One region of the Neorhizobium sp. T7_12 genome, then DNA from elsewhere that is predicted to be linked to it. Evidence: riboswitches for the same ligand, from Rfam matches in the RefSeq annotation. Region 1 holds a riboswitch; each other region holds the start of a gene.
The links. Region 1 has a riboswitch for cobalamin ahead of C5J26_RS10750 ((2Fe-2S) ferredoxin domain-containing protein). Riboswitches for the same ligand answer to the same signal wherever they lie in the genome.

Region 1 (4,168 bases):
GCGGTCTCCTTCAGGTCGCGCCGATAGACGCGGGAGAGAACGGCAACGGAATGCAGCGCGATCAGCAGGACCGGCAGGACGATCGTGGTCCAATCATTGGCGAAGGGTCTGAGCCAGCGCAGCTGCACGCCGAGCACCCAGAGAAGAACAAGGCCAAGCCAGAAGGCCGGCACCGCCTGGACGAAGATCGACAGAGCCCGGCTCATCCGATCGGCAGTGCCCCCGGGATAGGCCGCCGCGAAAAACCCGAGCGGAACCGCCAGCACGATCGCCAGCGCCAGGCCGGCGAGACCGAGCGACAGCGAAACCGGCAACCGCTCGGCAAACTCGGCAAGCACCGGCTCTCCGGTCCGGAAGGAGCGGCCCCAGTCGCCGCTGAGGAAATCCGCCAGCCAATGCAGATACCTGACCGGCAGCGGCTGATCGAGCCCCCACTCCGCCCTCAACGCGGCGACGGTTTCCTCCGTCGCCGGCAGGTTCCAGACACGAATGGCGATCGCGACCGGATCGGCCGGCATCAAGGTGATGACCGAGAAAGAGGCGAGCGAAACCGCCAGCAACCCCGTTATCGATTGTATGCCGAACCGGGCCAGTCGCATCACGTGGCCTACTCCGCCTCGCCGATATCGGCGCGCAGGACGTGGTAGTCGGATCCCCACGGCTCGTAGTTCTTCAGCCGCTTCGACAGGCCGACATACCACACGGGCGATACCAGGAAGGAGGCGGGCGCATCGGCGAAGAGTTTCTGCTGGGCATCCAGCGCGATCGCCACCCGCTTTGCCGGATCGCCCTCGGTCGCAAATCGGTCGAGGATCGCGTCGAAGTCCGGCGCGGCATATTTCGCATGGTTCAGCGAAGCGCCGCTTCTCAGCATCGAGTTCAGGAAAAAGGCGGCGTCGCCGCTCGGGGCCGTGTGCTGCGCCCAGAGCGCGATGTCGAAGTCGCCGCCCGAAGCGACCTGCTGGATGTTCTCCACCACCTGCGTATCGACCGCGATGCCGATCTTGGCGAGTTCCGCCTTGACCACCGGCAGCATGGTGACGAGATCCGGGCGCTGCGGATAGGTGATGACCAGCAGGCGCAGCGCCGTGCCGCCCTTTTCGCGCATGCCGCCACTGCCTCTGGCCCAGCCGGCTTCGTCGAGCAGCGCGCCGGCCCTGGCTAGATCGGTCGGGCGTGCCTCCTGGCCGGCAAAGGGGAAATAGGCGGCGTAGGCACCGGTGGCCGGTTCGCCGCCGTTGATGGCGGCTGCAAGCTCCTTGCGGTCGAAGGCCAGATCGATCGCCCGGCGCACCTTGACGTCAGCCAGCAGCGGCCGGGCGGTATTGAAGAAAGCAAGATACTGGTACCCGACCGGGAACGATTTGATCGTCAGGTCCGGATTGGTCGTGAGCCGGCTCACGACCTCCGACGGCAAGCCGAAGGCCATGTCGAGTTCGCCGGCTTCCAGCGCCAGCGTCAGGGTCTGGGCATCACCGAACTTGCGGAAATTGACCGGCGAACGCTGGTCGGCGCCAGCGAAATGCACGTTGGGCTCCAGCGTGATCGAGGCATCCGTCTTGAAGGCGGAGATCCGGTAAGGACCGCTGAAGACGGCATTGCCGGCCTCGGTGGGTTTGTAGGCAATCAGCGGCCATTCGGCGAAGAGTGCCTGAATGAACGGCACCGGCTTTTCGGTCGTCACCTTCAGCGTCAGGTCGTCGACCGCCTCGAAGCTCAGCTTGCCGCCGGTCGCGAGCGCCGCCTTGTTGTTGGCGAACGTGGTATCGAAACCGGCTGCCAGTGCCCTCGCGGTGACGGGCGTGCCATCGGAGAACAGGCGGCCGGGTTTCAGGGTCACGGTCCAGGTCAGGTCTGCGATGCGCTGCGCCTTCTCGGCCAGCTCCGGCACGAGCTTGCCGTCCCGATCAACGGTGAAGAGGTTCTCGCCGACGCCATGGCTGACCAACGCCCAGCCGTTCGACCCCTTGGCCGGGTCCGTGCCGCTGGTGATGTAGGTGGCTCCGACGCGAAGCGGCTCGCCTGCGAACACCGTGCCTGCGGCGGCAAAGGTGGCGGCGGTGAACCAGGCGGCGGCCAAGCGCGATAGCGTCTGTGACGTCAATTCTCTCTCCTGTTGTTCTGTTCGGATGGGGTGCGAAGCCGCTGCTTGCGGCCCGTTGGGTGATAGGCGAAGTTCTCGACGATCCGGCCGCCAAGCAGGTGCTCGCCGACGATCCGGTCGATCGCATCTTCGGTGACGCCGCCGTAATAGGTGCCTTCCGGAAACACCTGCAGCACGGGCGCCAGACTGCAGGGACCGAGACAGGTGGATTTTGCGGTCATCGTGCCGTCGCCGGCAGCGCGCAATTTCTGCCGCTCCTGTTGGTTGCGCAGATGTCCCCAGATCACATCGGCTCCGGCCGCGTTGCAGGGGCCGCCCTGGCAGACGAGTGCGCGGCGTTTCTGGGCTGGCACGAGTGAACCTTCGATGACGGGTGGGTTTTCGGTTTTCGGGACATCCAGCTCCTCGGCCGTCTCCAGCAGTTCGCCGAGAAGCTGCGCCATCAGCGTGCTGGAGGCGATATCCTTGGCGACGGACAAGGCCGGCCAGGGGCGGCTGTCGGCGGCCTTCCAGCGCGTCAGCGATTTCGTTAGCCAGATATGGAAGCTCGGCTCCATGGGCAGGACGAGCGGCACGATGACGACGGTTTCGACATCCTCGTCGAGCAGATTGGACAGCGCTTCGCGCAGCGAGGGGGTTCCCTGTTCGGTAAAGGCGAACCGCACCGTTCCGGCCCCGGTCATGCCGGCCGCAAGTTTCGCGAGCCGCTGCATTTCCAGATGCGGCGATGCCGCAAAGGCGGATTTGGCGATCAGGAGGACGGCGCGCCCGGATACGTTCTGGGAAGATAATCCCTGTGTTTTCACTGCCTTCGTCTCACTCAAGGAGGCGGCAGCAAAAATGAAGGTTGCGGCAGGCACGATGGCCCGACGGAACCGTCATTCCTGTGGCACACCCCGACCACGGAACTTCTATCGTCAGGCAGGTCTCCTGGCTCGCGGGTCAAAGCCTTCATCGTCCGTCTTCCCGGCATTGACTGCCAGTGACATGTTGGACGAACGGCTCACCGCTCACAGTTGCGGGACAGCTCCGGTTTTTACCGGATTCCCTCTTAGCTTCCATCGCGGGATGGAAGAACCTTGACGCCGCCAACCTACACTCCCGCTGCCGACTGTCAACGGCGCCGCTTCATGCAGCATCACGCGGCTGGTCCGGAACTGCCGTAACAATTCCGGACCAAGGTTATTGCATCAATGCGATGCTCCGGAGCCGCCGACGGCAACGATCGTAAAGGGTTTTCCTTCGACGGGAATCGTCCGGACCTCCTTCAGGCTCTCCGCATCGACAACGCGAACCAGCGAGTGCCGCGGATCGGTAATGACGATATGGCCGTCCGCAACGGCAAGACGCGGCCGCGGATCACGCCAATGGCCGTCCTTGCTGTAGGGCTCGGTGACCTTGGCTTTGCGAACGATCTCGCCCTTGATCACGTCCAGCACATGAAGATCACCGTCCTCCGTCAGGATGTAGGCACTGCGCGGCGTTGCTGGGTCCAGCAGGAAGTCGACGCGGCGGGTGGGCAGGGCGATCAGCCGGAAGTGCTTCTCGGCATCCGGATCGATCAGGACGATTTTGTCCTCGCCGTAGTTGCCGAGGAAGAACTGCATCGCCTTGCCACCAAGCAAGGTTCCGGTGCTGCCCTTTGGCAGGTCCGCCGGGTAAGCGAGCATTTCCAGCTTCGGGCCATCGATGCCGCCGGGCCGGGCAACGAGAACGCCTTGCTTGCAACCGAAGGCAACCAGCCGGGCCGAGGTGGCCTCGCCGTGAAGATCGGTGCATTTCGCGACCTCGCCGAACTGCTTGCCCGCCTCATCGACGACGCGAAGACCGACCCTCGGCGGCAGTTCGTCGGGCTTGGTTTCGATTTCAGTGTTTGGGACCGACACAAGCACGAAACGACCCATCGTCACCGCTACGCCGTGATGCGGCTTCGTCGTGTCGACTGTCTTCACGTCAGCCCTGCCTTCGAGCAGAGCTGTTTCGTCGATGATATCCGCCTTGCCGCCTCGATCGTAAAAGAGGACCGCATGGTCGTCGTGCGGAACGACGTGGAAAGGACGCTTG
Region 2 (4,168 bases), on a different contig from region 1:
CCCGACCTCGCTCTGCGGCTTCAGGAGCACCGGGTTCATGTGGACGCTGAGCGGCGCGCCGGCGGCGCGCGCCTGCAACGCCTGCGCCCGGCCGATTTCGCCGCCATCCGCGGTGACCGCGGCATTGTTCGACATGTTCTGCGGCTTGAACGGCATGATCTTCAGGCCGCGCAGCGTAAAGGCGCGGGCAAGCCCGGCCACGACCAGCGACTTGCCCACATCCGAGCCCGTTCCCTGAAACATCAGCGCCCGAGCTGGCTTGGACCCAACCATGGCTAAAACTCGATGCCGGCCTGGGCCTTCACGCCCGCCTTGAAGTGGTGTTTGACCAGCGACATCTCGGTCACCATGTCGGCGGCCTCGATCAGCGCCGGCTTGGCGTTGCGGCCGGTGACGACCACATGCAGATCCGGCCGCCGTGCCTGTAGCGCGGCGACGATCTTGTCGAGATCGAGATAGTCATAACGGAGCGCGATGTTGAGTTCGTCGAGGATGACGAGCCCGATCGTCTCGTCCGCCATCAGCTCGAGTGCCTTTTCCCAGGCCTTTTCCGCCGCGGCGACGTCGCGCTTCAGGTCCTGGGTCTCCCAGGTGAAACCCTCGCCCATCGTGTGCCAGACGACGCGGTCGCCGAAGACGGCAAGCGCGGGCTGCTCCCCGGTCGACCAGGCGCCCTTGATGAACTGTACGACGCCGACCCGGCGGTTGTTGCCGAGCATGCGCAGCGCCAGGCCGAAGGCGGCTGTGGATTTGCCCTTGCCGGGGCCGGTATGGACGATGAGAAGACCCTTTTCCTGGGTCTTCTCGGCCACTTCCGCATCCTGAACCGCCTTGCGGTTCGCCATCTTGGCGCGGTGACGCTCGACGGACGCCTCGTCGATCTCCTTCACCGGGAAACAAGCTTCGCCGGAGATCCGGCAGAAGCTCCCTCGCCAGCGCGGAACTTTTCGCGGACGACCCCGGCCAGCGCACCGAGCACCGCCCAGAACACCAGGTTGGTGGCGTAGACGGCGTTGACGAAGCGAGCATGGAGATCCATCGGGACCGCCGTTTCATGGCTTGGCGGCAGCGGCGCGCCGACCAGATGCGGGGCGATCAGCAGCACGATCGCAAGGGCTGCAAACACAGCCGAGCGGGTATAGGCGAGCAGGCCGAGACCCACTGCCGTGCAGACCGCCGTCGAGACCCACCAGATCTGGCGCGGGCCGAGTTCCGCAGCCGGCATGCCGGGCAGTTCCGGCGGCAGGCCGAGGCCGGGCGCGAGAATGACGGCGAGGAAGCCGGCAATGCCGAACATCAGGCCACCGCGCCAGCCCTTGAAGCCGCCGAACGCTTCCGAGGCGGCAACCAGGACAAGGGCAAAACCGATAGCCGACAGCATGTCGGCGGCAGCAGTATAGATGAAACGCTCGAAGCCATCGGCGGGAGCCCAGGCTTCCTCGCCGTGGTGATGCTCGGCGGCGGATGCCGTGGCGCCTGCGGCAGGTGCAGCATCATGGCTGTGGCCCGCCTCGGGCGCGGCATTTTCGAACACTTCCGCCTGCAGGATCAGCGGCACGGTGGAGAAGCTCTGCATCACGGTCAGCAGCAGTCCGGACAAAAGTCCGGCGATCACCGCCGTGAAGACGATGTTGCGAAACAACGACATTGGGGAGAACTCCTCAGTGGCAGGGGAAGGCGAGCGAGTGGCGCGTGTCATGCGCGGCGTTATGGACGACTTCCAGATGCGAGAAGCCGACAAAGCCGACGATGAACAGGCCGAGCAGGGCCGTCATGCTGAGGGGGATGATTTTCGAAGCGGAGAGGCTGACTGCAGCTGCAGCAGAATTCAGTACCATGATCTCGTCCTTTCGCCCTCCACCCGAGGGCCGTTCACGTTCTTTGCCGCCTCTGGCAGGTCTCCTGGCTCGCGGATCGGACGCCTTCTCCCGCCTTCCCAGGATACCGTTGACCGGATTTCCCAGTGGCTTGACGGCCGGACGGCCGTTTTGGTCGAAGACTTTCCGCTTACAGTTGCGGGGGCAGCCGCGGGTTGGACGGCAGAATTCCGTCGCACCGCATTCCCTCTAAAACCCTTTCGGGCACCATAGGCTCGGTCACTATAGACGAATTCGGCGTCACGGCAATCGCCTTTGCGACGCATTGACATGGGCCTGCGACCGGGCTTACTTGAAGAGAGATGGTCCCTTTCCGGCAACGGGGAGGGCTAAGAGAGAATGCGGTGCGATCCCTTTTTCAGGATCAATGCCGCGGCTGCCCCCGCAACTGTAGGCGGCGAGCCATTGCCTAAAACGGCCGTTCGGCCGTCAAGCCACTGGGAAATCCGGCCAACGGTATCCTGGGAAGGCAGGCAAATGGCGACGACCCGCGAGCCAGGAGACCTGCCGTCCGATTAATTTTGCTTCACCGGGCGGGGTGCTCCGGAGGAAGTTTCTCGATCACCGCAGAGGGATTTCGACCTTCTGCTCCGCGCCCCGATTTTTCGACCCCGGCGGGAACGCGGCTGACCGATGAGTGACCACCGACCAGATGATCCGGCAACCGCCGGCCCGGCAGATGTGACGATTTTCGTCTGCACCAATTGCCGTGACGCGTCCGACGGCGAAATCCGACCGGGCATCGCACTGATCGCGGCGCTGCGCGAGGCAGCAAGCGGCAAGCCGCTCGCGGTCAAGCCCGTCACCTGCCTTGCAAATTGCGAAAAAAGCCCGAGTGCCGCCTTCAACCACAAGAGCGGCTGGTCCTATGTCTTCGGCCACCTGTCGCTCGACAATGTCGAGGACATCGTCACCGGTGCGATGATGCTGGCCGAGGACGAGCGCGGCTTCCTTCCCCTTCGCGGTCGCCCGACCTGCCTGCGCGGCAAGGGCATGACGGCCCGTATTCCACCCTTTCATCACCACGAGGACATGCCATCATGAGCGTTTCGTTCGACCGCGTTCCCTGCACCGTCGTTACCGGGTTCTTAGGCGCCGGCAAGACCACGCTGATCCGCAACCTGATCGAAAACCTGAAGGGCAAGCGGCTGGCGATCATCGTCAACGAATTCGGCGATGTCGGCATCGACGGCGACGTGCTGAAGGGCTGCGGCATCGAAAGCTGCCCGGAAGACAACATCATCGAGCTTGCCAACGGCTGCATCTGCTGCACCGTGGCGGACGATTTCGTGCCGGCGATCGACCGGATCCTGGCCATCGAACCCCGCGTCGATCACATCCTCATCGAGACCTCCGGCCTCGCGTTGCCAAAACCCCTCGTCCAGGCCTTCCAGTGGCCTGACGTCAAGGCACGGGTGACTGTCGACGCGGTGATTGCCGTCGTCGACGGACTGGCGCTTGCCGAAGGTCGCGTAGCCGACGATCACGAGGCGCTGGAAGCGCAGCGCGACGCGGACGGCTCGATCGACCATGACGACCCGGTCGAGGAAGTGTTCGAGGACCAGGTGGCGTGCGCCGACATGATCGTGCTCACCAAGAGCGACCTCCTGGATGCCGCCGGCCTCGCGACCGCCAGGGATCGCGTGTCCGCCCATCTGCCACGTGCCGTAAAAATCGTCTCGGCCGCCAACGGCGCCATCGATCCGGCCGTGCTGATCGGCCTCGGCCTCGCCGTCGAGGACGATATCGAAAACCGCAAGACCCATCACGACGACGAACTCGACCACGATCACGACGATTTCGACAGCTTCGTCGTCGATCTGGCCGCAGTCACCGACGCCGAACAGCTCGCCGCACGCATTTCCGCGACGGCGGAGGCGGAAAACGTGCTGCGCATAAAAGGCTTCGTGGAAGTCGCGAACAAGCCGATGCGCCTGCAGGTTCAGGCGGTAGGATCGCGCGTGAACCATTATTTCGACCGCGCCTGGGCACCCGGCGAAGCGCGGACAAGCCGCCTCGTCGTGATCGGCGAAAAAGGCATCGACCGCGCCGCGATCGAAAGGATGCTGGCCGCATAAGAAGGCCCGAGGGAAGGATGCACATACTCGCCACCACATCGTCGTCGCTTGACGACCTCATCGAACCGGTCGACCTCAACCAGTCGCCGGCCGATGTGGTGGTGCTGTCCTTTTCCGGCAGCGACCTGAACGGCATCGCGGCCGTCTGGGGCTCAAACTTGCCGAGCCTGCGGCTGACCAGCCTTTCCGACCTGCGCCATCCGATGTCCGTCG
Region 3 (4,168 bases), on a different contig from region 1:
CGTTGTAGTAACGGTAGCCGGGCCGGCGATCGCGATAACCGCGGTGGCCGCGATACCAGCCATAGCGGTCACGCCGGAAGTCGCGACGGTACTGGACATTGGTGACATCGCCGGCGGCCGAAATGCCTGACGGGGGAGCCGGCATCTGAATGGCCTGCGCTGGCACAAGCCCGGCAAAGGTGGTCGCGATGGCAACCGCCGCCGCAGTCAGACGTAGACGAAAGGCGTTCATGCGGTGTGTTTCCTCATTCTGATTTTTAATCGGAAAACAACGCCAGACGCAGGTTTCGGTTCCTGAAGACGTACCCGGCACCGATCACCGCAGATCACGAATTGGCGATCAGGCGACGATCGAGAGTTGCGCCTGGTCGCCCTGCAGCCGGTTGACCATGAAGTTCGAATACCATTCGACGAACTGCATGACGCCGCCTTCGTGGAGTGGCGAATAGGGACCCGGCTCATAAGCGGGCGAGCGGATGCCGAAGGCGTTTTCCTCGACGATCTGGCGGTCCTGGTCGTTGGTCATGTTCCAGACATGGGTCAGTTCTTCGAGATTGTAGTCGACGCCCTCGACCGCATCCTTGTGGACCAGCCATTTTGTGGTGACCGCCGTTTCCTCCGGCCCCAGCGGGGTGACGCGGAACGAAATCGCATGGTCGCCGAGAATGTGGTTCCAGCTGCTCGGATAGTGGAAGAGCAGCATGGTGCCGATCGAGTTGATCGTCACGTCCTCGGAGAGTTTGCGCTGCACGGCGTTGCGGCCGCTCATCGTATAACTCTCGGCATCCTCGATCAGCGGCATGCGCGCGACGCGGAACTGGCCGGTTTCGTCCATGCGGAACTCGCTCGGCAACCCAGCCTCCTCGCAACGCTGCCAATGGGCGGCGATGACCGGATCGTCCTTGGCACCCTGGACGCCGGTCGCGGTGGGCGATTCCGGATAGGTGCGGCAGAGCTCCGGATGGTTGGCGGCGCAGTGGTAGCACTCGCGGTTGTTTTCCCAGACGAGCTTCCAATTGCCCTTCTCGATGATCGTCGACTGGTGCGCGACCTTGGCTTCCGAGAGGCGATGCGGGGCCATATAGGGCTCGATCGCCGCACGAACCGGCGCGAAATCCGGCGCCTCGTTGGCAAGGCAGATGAAGATAAAGCCCGCCACGCTTTCGCAATGGACCTTCTTCATGCTGAACTGGGTCTTGTCGAAGTCCTGGCCCATCTGGCGGCCGACCAGAAGCGAGCCGTCCAGCTCGTAGGTCCATTGGTGGTAGGGACAGACGAGCCGGACCGCCGAGCCATGCTCCTTGGTGCAGACGCGGCTGCCGCGATGGCGGCAGGTATTGTGCAGCGCCCGGATCTGGTTGTCGCGGCCGCGCACGACGACGACCGGATAATCGCCGATCTGCAGGGTGAAATAGGCTCCGGCCTTGGGCAGCTCGCAATCATGCCCGACGAACAGCCAGTCGCGATACCAGATCATTTCCAGATCGAGCTTGAAATAGGCGGGATCGGTATAGAAGGGCTGTTCGAGGCTGAAGCCTTCACGGCGGTTCTTAAGCTGCCGCAGGGCTTGATTGCGAATTTCCATATTATCTTCCTCGTCAATGTGGACAGCGGAAGGACATGGAAATGCCGGCCGGCCTCAAGGCCCACCCAACACCCTGTCCCGAACGCCCGCCGCGTCCGGTCGTCATTTTTGATCCCGAGGCTGGTTTCCGGGCTCAGGAGCTTGTCCCGTTCAGGGGACCGGCTCGGCGCCTTCCCGGGTGGCCCTTGCGGCTCTTTCCCAGTGGCTCATGCCGTGCCTTATTGCTCCACCACCGTTGCGGGGGCAGCGCCAGATTAGGGTTTCTAAAGACCCTGCCGGCTTCCCAATTCTCCGCCTTCCCTAGTCAGGCGGCACCTCGAGATCGAGGCGGATATAATCATCGAGCGAGCGTGTCGCATAGGCGACATTGCGACATCGGCAACCGCGTTGGCGACAGCGGCGAAACGGCCCAAAATGCAACACTCCAGCCACGCGAAAGCGAAACCTGTCATTAAGGGATAAGCCATAAAATCCCGGCGTGAATGGGAGCGATGCCACCGTGCAGGCCAAGGGAAAGATCCGTTACTACAAAGCCCCTCCACCACCGCCTCCGGCGCCGGTGGTAGTGAAGACTGCTTCCCATTCCGAATTCCTCCGGACGGGGCGCAGCTCCCGCTACAATCCGGTCTGGCTGCCGGAAGAGCGCCGCTATCTCACCCATAACGAAGTCGCCGAGCGCACGGGCAAAAGGCTCGAGGCAGCTGGGGAAACGAGCCACAACCGGATCAACTCCTTCCATCGCTCGATCAACTTTCCGAAGATCATCTTCCACCACACGCTCGATGAACGGCCGCATCTCGGCTATTGCCATGTCACGGCGGCAAGGACGTTTCTTCCACGCGGCGGCCCGGTGAGCTGGTCGTTCTATATCGCCAACTTCTTCTCCAAGATCGGCGAGGAAGAAACGTTCTTCGAGCATATCAGCCCGGCCAATTCGCGCATGTATTTTGCCGTTGCGGTCGAACGCGAGGCGGGTCAACCGCTGCAGATCAACCGCACGATCCGCAAGAACGGCCTTCTGTTCCAGACCAACGATCCGATGGAAGCCATCAAGAACGTGCTGATGCTCGGCACTTCCAACGAAATGCTCCGCGAGATCATCAAAAAGCTTTGAAGACGCCCGGGTCCGCGTTATTGACGGGCGGATATGACGGCTCAAATCATCGACATCACCCGGGATCACGACGGCGCACTTGCCCAAGCCTGCACCATCCTTGCGGACGGCCTTCCCGTGGCGATCCCGACCGAGACGGTCTACGGACTTGCAGCCGACGCCACCAATCCCGCCGCCATCACCCGCATCTACGAGACCAAGGGCCGGCCGCGCTTCAACCCGCTGATCTGCCACATGTCGGATCTCGACATGGCCGAGCGCTATGCCGACTTCGATCCGATCTCGCGAAAGCTTGCCGAAGCCTTCTGGCCTGGGCCCCTTACCCTGATCCTTCCCCTGAAGCCCGAAAGCGGCATCCATGCACTGGCGACGGCCGGGCTCGATATGGTCGGCATCCGGCTTCCCAAGGGCTTTGCTTCCGAGCTCATCCGCGCCTTCGGAAAGCCACTCGCGGCCCCCAGCGCCAATACGTCCGGCAAGGTGAGCCCGACCAGCGCGCGCCACGTGGCCGACGACCTGGGCGAGAAGCTGGCGTTGATCATCGACGGCGGTGCGGCTCCGGTCGGTGTCGAATCGACCATCGTTCGCGTCGAGAACGGCGTGATCCGGCTGCTGAGACCGGGCGGGGTAGCCGCGGAAGAGATCGAGAAGGCAACCGGTCTTGCGGTGATCCGGCCTGAGGGACCGGTGACGATCATCGAGGCTCCCGGCATGCTGGCCTCTCATTATGCGCCGGGTGCAGCGGTGAGGCTCAACGCCGACCATGTCGAGGCCGGCGAGGCGTTGATCCGGCTCGGCTCCGCTCCAGTGAAGGGAATGGAACTCGCCGCGGCGGTTTTTGACCTGAGCCCGTCCGGTGACCTTGCGCAAGCGGCGGCAAATCTGTTCGATTACCTGAAGCGCGCCGACGCCACCGGCGCCTCCAGCATCGCCGTCACGCCCATTCCCGACCATGGGCTCGGCGAGGCGATCAACGACCGGCTGGCGAGGGCGGCCGCCCCGCGGGAATAAGCCGGGGCTAAAGAGGAGGAGACGCCGATGGACATTTCAGGGCCGAACCCAGAGCTTCTCGACCGCTTCGCGGCGATCGTCGGTGAGAACCACGTCCTGCGCGACGCCAACGATCTTGCGCCGCATCTCGTCGAGGGCCGCGGGCTCTACAAAGGTTCTTCGCCGATGCTCCTGAAGCCGGGCTCGGTCGAGGAAGTGTCGGCGATCCTGAAGCTTGCGAGCGAAACCGGCACGCCGATCGTGCCCCAGACCGGCAATACCGGCCTCGTCGGGGGGCAGACCCCGCGTACCGGCGGCAGCGACCTGATCGTCTCGCTCGAACGGATGAACCGCATCCGCGACGTCGATCCGGTCGCAAACGTGCTGGTCGCCGACGGCGGCGCCATCCTTGCCGACGTGCAGAAGGCGGCGGAAGCGGTCGACCGGCTGTTTCCGCTGTCGCTCGGCTCGGAAGGCTC

Region 2: another riboswitch for cobalamin. It lies ahead of C5J26_RS25840 (CbtB-domain containing protein); the one in region 1 lies ahead of C5J26_RS10750 ((2Fe-2S) ferredoxin domain-containing protein).
Region 3: another riboswitch for cobalamin. It lies ahead of C5J26_RS12400 (aromatic ring-hydroxylating dioxygenase subunit alpha); the one in region 1 lies ahead of C5J26_RS10750 ((2Fe-2S) ferredoxin domain-containing protein).

Annotation. Positions count from the first base shown of each region.
Region 1 is NZ_PVBK01000003.1:368,476-372,643, forward strand. It holds gene C5J26_RS10740 (ABC transporter permease) at 1-599, opposite strand, end outside; gene C5J26_RS10745 (ABC transporter substrate-binding protein) at 608-2,104, opposite strand; gene C5J26_RS10750 ((2Fe-2S) ferredoxin domain-containing protein) at 2,101-2,910, opposite strand; cobalamin riboswitch at 3,007-3,201, opposite strand; gene aztD (zinc metallochaperone AztD) at 3,295-4,168, opposite strand, start outside.
Region 2 is NZ_PVBK01000017.1:34,585-38,752, forward strand. It holds gene C5J26_RS25825 (cobyric acid synthase) at 1-273, opposite strand, end outside; gene cobO (cob(I)yrinic acid a,c-diamide adenosyltransferase) at 276-890, opposite strand; gene C5J26_RS25835 (CbtA family protein) at 887-1,648, opposite strand; gene C5J26_RS25840 (CbtB-domain containing protein) at 1,662-1,838, opposite strand; cobalamin riboswitch at 1,875-2,104, opposite strand; cobalamin riboswitch at 2,164-2,404, shown strand; gene C5J26_RS25845 (DUF1636 domain-containing protein) at 2,511-2,921, shown strand; gene cobW (cobalamin biosynthesis protein CobW) at 2,918-3,955, shown strand; gene cobN (cobaltochelatase subunit CobN) at 3,973-4,168, shown strand, end outside.
Region 3 is NZ_PVBK01000004.1:171,543-175,710, forward strand. It holds gene C5J26_RS12395 (BA14K family protein) at 1-232, opposite strand, end outside; gene C5J26_RS12400 (aromatic ring-hydroxylating dioxygenase subunit alpha) at 341-1,585, opposite strand; cobalamin riboswitch at 1,686-1,919, opposite strand; gene C5J26_RS12405 (DUF6656 family protein) at 2,085-2,699, shown strand; gene C5J26_RS12410 (L-threonylcarbamoyladenylate synthase) at 2,733-3,710, shown strand; gene C5J26_RS12415 (FAD-binding oxidoreductase) at 3,738-4,168, shown strand, end outside.